One region of the Sphingomonas sp. Ant20 genome, then DNA from elsewhere that is predicted to be linked to it. Evidence: riboswitches for the same ligand, from Rfam matches in the RefSeq annotation. Region 1 holds a riboswitch; the other holds the start of a gene.
The links. Region 1 has a riboswitch for cobalamin ahead of NI18_RS06115 (DUF1636 domain-containing protein). Riboswitches for the same ligand answer to the same signal wherever they lie in the genome.
Positions count from the first base shown of each region.

Region 2: linked by a shared signal. The riboswitch ahead of NI18_RS14845 (HoxN/HupN/NixA family nickel/cobalt transporter) and the one ahead of NI18_RS06115 (DUF1636 domain-containing protein) in region 1 are both predicted to bind cobalamin.

Region 1 is NZ_JRVI01000029.1:48,527-57,212, forward strand. It holds gene NI18_RS26585 (hypothetical protein) at 41-430, shown strand; partial or broken gene NI18_RS06090 (TonB-dependent receptor) at 381-1,823, shown strand; gene cobO (cob(I)yrinic acid a,c-diamide adenosyltransferase) at 1,995-2,600, shown strand; gene NI18_RS06100 (ABC transporter substrate-binding protein) at 2,597-3,415, opposite strand; gene NI18_RS06105 (iron ABC transporter permease) at 3,513-4,508, shown strand; gene NI18_RS06110 (ABC transporter ATP-binding protein) at 4,502-5,287, shown strand; cobalamin riboswitch at 5,309-5,498, shown strand; gene NI18_RS06115 (DUF1636 domain-containing protein) at 5,595-6,011, shown strand; partial or broken gene cobT (nicotinate-nucleotide--dimethylbenzimidazole phosphoribosyltransferase) at 6,008-7,024, shown strand; partial or broken gene NI18_RS06125 (histidine phosphatase family protein) at 7,081-7,600, shown strand; gene NI18_RS27840 (adenosylcobinamide-GDP ribazoletransferase) at 7,721-8,140, shown strand; gene NI18_RS27845 (adenosylcobinamide-GDP ribazoletransferase) at 8,089-8,316, shown strand; partial or broken gene NI18_RS06135 (cobyric acid synthase) at 8,284-8,686, opposite strand, start outside.
Region 2 is NZ_JRVI01000128.1:1,863-4,115, reverse strand. It holds partial or broken gene NI18_RS14850 (molybdopterin molybdenumtransferase MoeA) at 1-433, opposite strand, end outside; cobalamin riboswitch at 672-885, shown strand; gene NI18_RS14845 (HoxN/HupN/NixA family nickel/cobalt transporter) at 1,112-2,101, shown strand.

The DNA.
Region 1 (8,686 bases):
GGCCCCGGCCGGTCGCTCGTGACGCCGGGGGTATCGTTTCATGACTAGAATTTTCGTTTCGCTTGCGGTTCTCGCGACCGCCACGGCCTTTGCATCGCCGGCCGCGGCCGAGCCCGATCCGATTGCCGCGGCGACGGGCGAGGCGGCAGGGGGCGACGCCGAGCTGGTGGTTACCGCATCGCGATCGGGGGACGCGGTTCCCGCCGATCAGCTCGGGGCGTCGGTGACAGTGCTCGACGCCGCCACGCTCGACCAGCGGCAGACCCGGATCGTGTCCGACGTGCTGCGCGACGTCCCCGCGCTGGCGGTCAGCCGGACCGGCGCGGTCGGGGGGGACGACGCAGGTCCGGATCCGCGGATCGGAGGGCAATCACGTGCTGGTGTTGATCGACGGGATCGAAGTATCCGATCCCTATCAGGGCGAATATGATTTCGGCACGCTGATTGCCGACGAGGCGGCACGGGTCGAGGTGCTGCGCGGCCAGCAATCGGCGCTGTACGGGTCCGACGCGATCGGCGGCGTCATTCAGTATCTCACGCTCAGCGGCGCGGAAGCCCCGGGCGTATCGCTGCGGGCCGAGGGGGGATCGTTCGGCACGTTTTCGGGCGGCGCGCGGGTCGCAGGCGTAGCGGGCAATCTCGACTACGCGCTGTCGAGTTCGACCTATCTCACCGACGGCACGCCGACCGCACGGGGCGGATCGCGCGACATTGGCGCGAAGAGCGTCGGCGCGACGGGCAAGCTCAGCTGGTCGCCCACCGACACGCTGAAGGTCACGGGCGTCGGGCGCTACAGCTATACCGATGCCGACAGCAACGACACGGCATTGAGCGGCCCGCAGTTCGGCACGATCGTCGATACGCCAGGCGCGCGCAGCACGGTCGAGGCGCATTACGGGCTCATCCGCGCGGAGTTGGCGCTGGCGGATGGCCGCTGGACGAATGCGCTCAGCGGCCAGTTTGCCGATACGACACGCCGGGCGCTGGCCGACGATGCCTTGAGCTTTGGCAACAAGGGACGACGGTACAAGGGATCGTTCGAAAGCGCCTTCCGGTTCGGCACTGATAGCATCCGGCATCGGCTGACCGCCGCGGTCGATGTCGAGCGCGAGGAGTTCCAGACGCTTAGCGCGGCTCCTTCGGAGTTCGTCTTTACGGGACGGCGGCATACCGACAATGTCGGGTTCGTTGGCCAGTATGACGTTGTCGTCGACGATGCGCTCGCGATCGGCGGATCGGTGCGGCGCGACGAGAATAACCGGTTCGATGACACCACCACTTATCGCGCGCAGGCGAGCTACCGGTTCGCGACCGGGACGCGGGTGCGCGGCGCCTACGGGACGGGCGTGAAGAACCCCGGCTATTTCGATCTCTTCGGCTATTCCGACGGTCGTTACATCGGCAACCCCAACCTCAAGCCGGAAAAGTCAAAGGGGTGGGAAGCCGGGGTCGAACAGGCTTTCGGGGGGGATCGTGCGACGATCGGCGCGACCTATTTCGACAGTCGGCTGACGAACGAGATCTTTACCACCTATCCTGCCCCCGACTTCGTCGCGACGCCCGGCAACCGCAATACGCGATCGACGCAGCATGGCGTCGAGGTGTTTGCCACCGCCCAGCCGATTCCGCAGCTGCGCTTCGACCTCGCCTATACCTATCTGAAGGCGCGCGAGGACGGGGGCGTGGAGATCCGGCGCCCCAACCATATCGGCAGCGTCAACATGACTGCGTTCAGCCGCGACGAGAGCGCCTCGGCGACCCTCACCGTCCGGTATAATGGCCGGCAGCAGGACGATGCCTATACCGATCCGAGCTATGTCCCTGTCCGCGTTTCGCTCCAGGAATATGTCCTCGTCAACCTGAACGCGGCGTACAAGCTGACGCCCCCGGCTATCGGTCTTCGGTCGGGTCGAAAACCTGTTCGACGAGCGGTACGAGGAGGTGTTCAGCTATGTTGGCCAGGGGCGTGGCGCCTATGCCGGCGTGAAGGCAGCATTCTGATGCGGAACGAGGCGGAGCACACGGCGCGGATGGCCAAGAAGAAGGTCGTCCAGGACAAGATCGTCGCGGCCAAGACGATCGAAAAGGGCCTGCTCATGGTCCACACCGGGCCGGGCAAGGGTAAGACCACCGCGGCGCTCGGCATGGCGGTGCGGATGATGGGGCACGGGCGAAAGGTTGGGATCGTACAGTTCGTCAAGGGTGCGATGACGACCGGTGAGAAGGTCATCTTTGACGCCTTTCCCGATCTGGTCGAGTTCAAGCCGATGGGCGAGGGCTTTACCTGGGATACGCAGGATCGGGCCCGCGATATCGCCGTGGCGCGCGAAGGGTGGGACGAGGTCCGCCGAATGATCCTCGACCCGAGCTATGCGATGGTCATCGCCGACGAGATCAACATCGTCCTGCGCTATGACTATCTGCCACTCGACGAGGTGCTTGCGGGGTTCGCGGCGCGACCGGCGATGACGCATGTCGTGGCGACGGGACGCAACGCGCCCGAGGCGTTGATTGCCGCGGCGGATCTCGTCACCGAGATGGGGCAGGTCAAGCATCCGTTCCGGGGCGGGGTCAAGGCCCAGGCCGGCGTTGAGTTCTAACGGTCGCGGCGAGGACCAGCCGGACGGGGCGTGCGCAACTGCGCCGCGAGGCTTTGCGCGGCCAGCACATAGGCGGGACCTCCGCAGACGGTCCACGCCTCGGGGATGCGCAGACGGGGAATCCCGTCGAGAATCGGATGATGCAGCATTTCGGTGCCCTGATCGGTCACGTGGTCGGTGGCGCTTTCGACTATGAGATAGTCCGGGCGTGCGAGCGCCATCTGTTCGAGCGACAGTTGCGATAGTGCCGGTTTGCCGAGCCGGGTCGCGAGATTGGCCAGCCCGAGACGCTGCATCAATTCGTCGACGAGCGTGCCGGTGCCGGTCAGGAAACCCCGACGCTGATAATAGGCCGCCGTATGACCACCTCCCGGCGCGCGCGGCAATCGTGCGAGCGCGGTGTCCATCCGGCGGATCAGCGTTTCGCCGCGATCGGGGTGCCCGATGGCGGCAGCAACCTGACGGACTTGCCTCACGATCGCGGCATAGCTGTCCGCGGGGGGCAGATCGAGCGTATCGACGTGCCGTCCGGCCAGCACGGCCGTGACCGTCTGGCGTCGGAACGGCGAGGCGATCACGAGATCGGGGCGGAGCATCAGCACGTCTTCGGCGCTGCCACGGCTGACTGGCATGGTACGCGCGGCGTTGGCGGCTGCGGACATGTTCGGATCGCGCGCGAACCGGGTGAGCGCGACGATCTGCGCGGGGTCGGCCAGCGCCAGAAGATACTGGTCAGCGCATAGGTTAAGCGAAACGATACGCGCCGGCGGTCGAGGCGCTGCCGCCGGAGCAGGTGCACCGGCGGCGGCGATCATCAGGATGGTCAGGAGACGGCGGCCGCGCATGCGCAAAGCCCTGCCGCAGCGGCCGCTTATGCGCTAGGCGGAAATCGATGCGGTGGGATCTGGCACTATGGAACGCGTGACGCGTGCGCGATTGGTCGGTGGCCTCGCGCTGCTTGCGCTGTTGGCCGGCGCCGCGTCGGTCGCGGTGGGTAGCGCGGCGATCCCGCTGGCGCATGTCGTGCGGGCGCTCAGCGGGCAGGGCGATCCGATCGAACGCGCCATCCTGTTCGAACTTCGTCTGCCGCGCGCGATCCTCGGGCTGGCGGTCGGCGCGATGCTGGGGCTTTCGGGTGCCGCGCTGCAGGGGTTCCTGCGCAATCCGTTGGCCGAGCCATCGGTGCTGGGTGCGTCGAATGGCGCATCGCTGGGCGCGGTGATCGCGCTGTATTTCGGGCTGGCGGAGCTTTACCCGGCGATGCTGCCGATTGTGGCGATCGCCGGGGCGTTCGCGGCGCTGGGGTTGCTGTTCGTGCTGTCGGCGGGGTCGCAAAGCGCCTTGTCACTGATCCTCGCGGGGATCGCGGTCGGAACGCTGGCCGTCGCGGGGGTCAGTCTTGCGCTCAACCTGTCCCCGAACCCGTTTGCGGCGATGGAGATCATGACCTGGTTGCTCGGGTCGCTCGAAGACCGGTCGTTCAGCCATGTCGCGCTGGCGCTGCCCTGTATCACACTCGGCATGGTGCTGGTCGCCTGGGACAGCCATGCGCTCGACGCGCTGACGCTTGGCGAGGATGGCGCGCGCGCGCTCGGCGTCGATCTGCGTCGGACGCGCGTTCGGATGCTGGTCGGGGTGGCGATCGGGGTCGGCGGCGCAGTCGCGGTATCGGGCGCGATCGGGTTCATCGGCCTGATCGTCCCGCATCTCGTCCGGCCGATGACAGATCGTTCGCCGTCGGCGATCCTGCTGCCCTCCGCACTGGGCGGGGCCGCATTGCTCACCTTTGCCGACGTGCTGGTCCGGGTGATCCCGACGTCGAACGAACTCAAGCTCGGGGTCGTCACCGCGTTTCTCGGCGTGCCGGTGTTCCTCGTCCACCTCATGCGCGAGCGGCGGCTGTGGTAGCCCTCTCCGCGGACCGCCTCAACGTCCGCCGTGCACGGCGGGTCGTGGTCGACGATGTCAGCTTCGCGGCAGAGGGCGGCGCGCTCATCGGGATCGTCGGCCCCAATGGGGCGGGCAAATCGACGCTGGTCCAGGCGCTGCTCGGGCTGGTTCCCGCTACGGGGGCGATCCTGCTCGACCGCGTTCCGCTGGCGGAGCGCTCGCGACGCGAGATTGCGCAGACGGTCGCGTATCTGCCGCAGGGTCAAAATCTTCATTGGCCGCTGAGCGTCGAACGTCTCGTCGCGCTGGGCCGATTGCCCCATCTCGCACCGCTGTCCCGCATCTCACGGGACGACCATGCCGCGATTGCCCGTGCGATGGCGGCGGCGGACGTGACCACGCTTGCGGCGCGTGTCGCGACCGAGATTTCGGGGGGCGAGCGGGCCCGCGTCCTGCTGGCAAGGGCGCTCGCGGTGGAGGCGCCGGCGCTGATCGTCGACGAGCCACTCGCGTCGCTCGATCCCGCGCATCAGATCGCAGTCATGGAGATCCTGCGGGCGCAGGCCGCGCGGGGTGTCCTGGTGATCGCCGTCCTGCATGATCTGGGGCTCGCCGCACGCTATTGCGATCGCATCCTCGTGCTAGACGCGGGCCGGCTCGTCGCCGACGGCGCGCCGTCGGCAGTGCTGACGCCGGCGCGGCTGCGTGAGACCTATGGTGTTCGGGCGTGGTTCGGATCGATCGAGGGCGTACCGGTCGTGGTACCGCTGACGCGTGACAGCGCGCAGGGCGATTGACCCGGGCCGCTCGCCCGGCCTATCCCTCTGACCGCGACAGGTTCCCCGGCGACGGGGGATGAAAAGGGAACGGGGAGAACCCCGGCTGCCCCTGCAACTGTAAGCGGCGAGCCATCGTGCCATCATGCCATTGGGATCCCGGTCCCGAGAAGGCGGCGCGAAGGGCTGTGACCCGTGAGCCAGGAGACCTGCCCGTCGCAGTCGTCTTTCGTCCGGCCAGGGTGCGCCGAGCGGACGGGGGTAAACCCGCGCGACGACATAACCAGCCTGCGGCCTGTGCCGCGGGCGCGTATGTCATGGGGTTTCAATGCCGAATCTACTGGTTCCCGCCGAAGACGGTGCGGCCGTCGTCGCCTGCAGCACCTGCCGCGCGTCCACCGATGCGAAGGACGATGCCGAGGGCATGCGCGGCGGTGCGAGACTCGTCGCGGCATTGCAGGCGGTCCAGGCGAGTGATTCGCGCTATGCCGGGATTGCGGTGCAGGCGATGCCGTGCCTGTTCGCCTGCCAGGACTTCTGCACCATCCACGTCCGCGGGCCCGCGAAGATCGGCTATGTGCTGGGGCGCTTCACGCCTGATGAGGAGGCGGCACGGGCGATCCTCGATTACGCCGTGCTGCATGCGGAGAGTTCGGAGGGGCAGGTGCCGTTTCGGCAGTGGCCTGCGGGGATCAAGGGGCATTTCATCACCCGGACGCCCCCCGCCGGCTATGTCGCGCAGTGACGCTGTTCCCGACGGTCGCGGCGTTCGAGGCGGCGCTGGAGGCCCTTCCCGTGGCAGACGACGCCGCGCGAGGGGCCGCATCGCTGCGGCAAACACAGTTGACCAAGCCGCCCGGATCGCTCGGCCGACTTGAAGACCTCGCGGTCTTCATGGCGGGCTGGCAGGGGCGCGAGCGGCCGCGGTTCGAGCGTGCGCGGGCGGCGATTTTCGCCGGAAATCACGGCGTTGCGGTGCACGGGGTGAGCGCTTTCCCGGTCTCCGTGACCGCACAGATGGTCGAGAATTTCCGTCGTGGGGGCGCGGCGATCAATGCGCTGGCGGATGCCGTCGGGCTCGAACTCGTCATCGCTGACATCGATCTGGAAACCCCCACGGCGGATTTCACGACGGGGCCGGCGATGGACGAAGCCGCGTGCTCGCCGCACTCAACATCGGTGCCGACGTCGTCGTGCCTGGGCTCGACATACTCGTCGTGGGTGAGATGGGGATCGGGAATTCTACGTCGGCCGCAGCACTGTGTCTGCGCAGTTACGGCGGAACCGCCGCCGACTGGGTTGGCCCGGGGGACGGGGGGTTGATGTGGCGGGAATCGCGCGGAAAATCGCGGTCGTCGAGGCGGGGATTGCGCGGCATGCTGATTTCCCGCGTACGCCGTTCGAGACGTTGCGGCGGGTGGGGGGGGCGTGAAATCGTCGCGATCGCTGGCGCGGTGGTGGCGGCGCGGCTGGCGGGGGTGCCGGTGATGCTGGACGGATTCATTTCGTCGGCGGCGATCGCACCGATCGCGGCGGCGTATCCTAGCATTACAGAGCATTGCATTGCCGGGCATTGTTCGGCCGAGCCGGGGCATGAGCGATTGCTTCAAGCGCTGAAACTCGAGCCTTTACTGAGACTTGGGATGCGGCTGGGGGGAGGGAAGCGGGGCGGCGGTTGCGGTGGGAGTGATCCGGTCGGCGTTGGCGGCGCATGACGGGATGGCGACGTTTGCCGAGGCGGGGGTGTCAGTGGCGTGAGTGGGGCGGTCCTGCTCCACCTGTTGCGGCATGGTGCGCCTGAACTGACCGGGCGGATGCTGGGGCGGACCGATAGCCCGGTTACGGCGGGGGGGGCTGGCGGCCTGTGTGGCGCGGGTAAAGTCACTGGGTTTCAAACAGATCGTCTGTTCTGATCTCATGCGATCGCAGGCTATTGCGGATGCGATCGGGCGGGAGCGGGGGATGGCTCCAACGACCGATGCGCGGTGGCGGGAGCTGGATTTCGGCGATTGGGACGGGCTGGCTGCGGCGGAGATCGACGCTGCGGCGTTGCAGCCGTTTTGGGACGATCCGGATGGTGCACCGCCACCGGGTGGGGAACGGTGGAGCGATCTGGTCGCGAGAATTGCCGATGCAATAGAAGATCTTAAATCTGAAACCTCATTGATCGTGACACATGGCGGGGCGATCCGGGCGGCGCTGAAATCACTGTGCGGGTTCGGGTTGCGCGAGCTCTGGGCGTTCGATTTGCCCTATGCAGCGTTGATTACGTTGCGGATCTGGCCGGACCGGACGGCGCAGATCGTGGGGCTGCAGACGGATCCGGTTTCGTGACGCGGCTGATCGTCGCCTTCGGCTTCCTGACGCGCGTGCCGATGCCGCAAGTCGCTGCGGACGCTGAGGATTTTGCTGCGGCGATCCGGTGGTATCCGGTCGTCGGGGCGTGCATCGGGGGTGGTCGTCGCGGCGGCGGGGTGGGTCGGCGCGCAGGTCGATCCGTGGACCGGTGCGCTCGCCGCGCTGACAATTTGGGTAGCGATTACAGGGGCTTTGCACCTGGATGGGCTGGCGGATCTGGCAGACGGGCTGGGTGCCGCGCATGGCGATCGCGACAGGCTGATCGCGGTGATGGCGGATCCGCATATCGGCAGCTTCGGCGTTGTGATGATCGCCCTGCAACTCCTTGCAAAACTTGTCTTACTGCATGCTGTCTTCGCGCAGGGATGGGCGGTCGTGATCGTCGTCCCGATGCTCGCGCGGATCGGGCCGTTATGCTGGGCGCGGTGGGTGCCGCTGCTCCGGGGAGGGCGGGGCTGGGAGGGATGGTGGCAGGGAAGATCAGGGTGCACGATCTGGTCTTTTGGGGGTGCGTAACAGGGTGTTTAGGGGTGCCTGTGCATGCCGTTGCAGGGGCCCCTGCACTGATCGCGCTATTCGGCTGGTGGCTGGTCCGGCGGGTCGGGGGCGTATCGGGGGATTGCCACGGCGCGGGGATCGAATTCGTCGAGACCGGGATGCTAGTCGCGATAGCCATTGCCGGCCGCGTCTGAGCCCGCGAGCTTCGACAGCGCGATCAGCGCGTCGATATCGAGATGGCGTTCGAGTGTTTCGGCGATCGCATCGAGCGCGGCGTCGATCGACGCGCCATGGTCGGCCGACCGCACCGACACCGAGCCGGCTGAGCCAGGCGCGACGCTGATCCGCGAGGCCGAGCAGGCCGTGGACATAGCTGCCAGAGACGAGCCCGTCGGGACTGACCGCGCCGTCGCGGCGGCCATCGTCGCGGGTCGTCAGCGCGCGCGCGGTGTCGGGGCCGGTGGTTTCGCCGATATGGATCTCATAGCCGTCGAACCGTGCGCCGATCGCGGTGCCGGCGACGCGCTCGAGCGTCTTGGCGGGGGACAGGATCGTCGTGACGTC
Region 2 (2,253 bases), on a different contig from region 1:
AGCCGGGTGCCGGTCGCGAAGTCGAGCCCCTTGCGGCGCGTGTTGCGGCCTTCAAAGGCGGGGCCTTCGCCGTCGAGCATCAGCCGGTCGCCGTCGCGCACTGCTTCCTCCTGGACGAGCACCGTGTCGGCGCCCGCCGGCATCGCCGCGCCGGTGAAGATGCGCGTCGCCTGTCCCGCGCCGACTGAACCGGTGAAGGGGCGGCCGGCCGCGCTCTCGCCGATGACCGTCCACGGCCCGGGCAGATCTGCGTAGCGGATCGCATAGCCGTCCATTGCCGACAGGTCGGTCGCGGGCTGGGTCCGGCGGGCGAGAATGTCCTCCGCGGCCCAGCGGCCCATCGCCGAGCGCAGCGGCACGGTTTCGGCGGGGACGCGCGCGCCATGGCGAAGAGGCGGGACTGGGCGTCGGCGACGGGGACGAGAGGGCGCATGCGGGCTCCGATCAGCGGGGCGATGAGGGTCTTGCGCTGCTCGCACGAATGCCGAGGGGCGGAAAGCGGGCAACGCCGCGACCGGCAGGACGCCGGTCGGTTACGCGATCAACGTACGAGGTGCGGCAGACGTTGCGGTGAGATGGGACGACATGTCCGGCGGCGCGCCGCACGCAAATCCTGTCGTCAGCGCAGGCAAAACGCGCTAGCCCTGTGGCGCAGGTCCGACGCAAGCCGGATCCGCACAGATCGCGTCGGTGCCCTTCGGGGCTTGAATGGGAATGCGGTGCGGGGTTCGCCCCAAGACCGCAGCTGTCCCTGCAACTGTAAGCGGCGAGCGACACGCACGCGCCCCCTGCGACGGGGGCAGCCACTGGGCCGATGGCCTGGGAAGGTGTGCGTCGAGCCTTGACCCGCGAGCCAGGAGACCTGCCGGCGTCTGGTCGCTCTTGTCCCGGTCCAGGGGGTGGCCGAGGCACGGTGAACGCCGTCTGAGCGACGACCATGCGGCGGGGGCCGCATCGGCGACGCATGCCGGCCGCTCATGGCGTCCGGTCGGCGCGCGTCCCGGTCGTTCGCGGCAGGCCCCCGTCCTCGTCGGACGCCGGGGATGTGCCAATGACCAAGATCATGACCGGGCGGACCGCCGGTCGTTCGACGCGACACCGGATCGGCTGGATGTTCGCGATGCTGGTGGCGGCCAATATCGCCGCTTGGGGATGGGCGTTCGCGCTGTTCCAGGCGCAGCCGCTGATGCTGGGTACCGCGATGCTCGCCTGGGGGCTGGGCCTGCGCCATGCGGTCGACGCGGATCATATAGCGGCGATCGACAATGTGACGCGCAAGCTGATGCAGGACGGGCAGCGGCCGATTGGGGTCGGCTTCTGGTTCGCGGTCGGCCATTCGGGGATCGTCCTGATCGCCGCGGTCGCCATCGCGCTGACCGCGAGTGCGCTGGCGCAGTTCGAGGCGTTCAAGCAGGCGGGCGGGGTGATCGCGACGCTGATATCCGCGCTGTTCCTGTTCACGATTGCGGCGATGAACCTGATCATCCTGCGATCGGTGTGGCGGACCTTTGGCCATGTCCGCGGCGGCGGGCGCTATGTCGAGGAGGATCTCGACCTGCTGCTTGGCAATCGCGGGCTGCTCGCACGGCTGTTCCGGCCGATGTTCCGGCTGGTCACGCGCAGCTGGCACATGGCGCCGCTCGGGTTCCTGTTCGGGCTGGGGTTCGACACCGCGACCGAAGTCGCGATCCTCGGCCTGTCTGCAAGCCAGGCGGCGGACGGGTTGTCGATCGGTACGGTGCTGGTGCTGCCCGTGCTGTTCGCGACGGGCATGGCACTGGTCGACAGTGCCGACGGGGTGGTGATGCTCGGCGCGTATGAATGGGCGTTCGTGAAGCCGATCCGCAAGCTCTATTACAACATCACGATCACGCTGATCTCGGCGATCGTCGCGATCGCGATCGGCGGGATCGAAACGCTCGCGCTGCTGGCGTCGAAGCTGGGCCTCAGCGGGGGCGTGTGGGACGTCGCTTCGGCGCTGGGCGAGAATTTCAACGGGCTGGGCTTTGCGATCATCGCGCTGTTCGTGGCATGCTGGGTGCTGAGTTTTGCGATCTACCGGTGGAAGCGGTTCGACGAGATCGAGGTGGTTCGGGGGTAACGAGCTGCGTCTCATCCTGGGCTCGACCCGGGACCCAGGGCCAGGCAGCGCATTACGCGTGGCTCTGGGTCCTGACTTTCGTCAGGATGACGGAGGTCAGGTGCATTGGCACAGTCGCCAAACTCCTCTAAACCCAACCTCGAGGTTTGGTT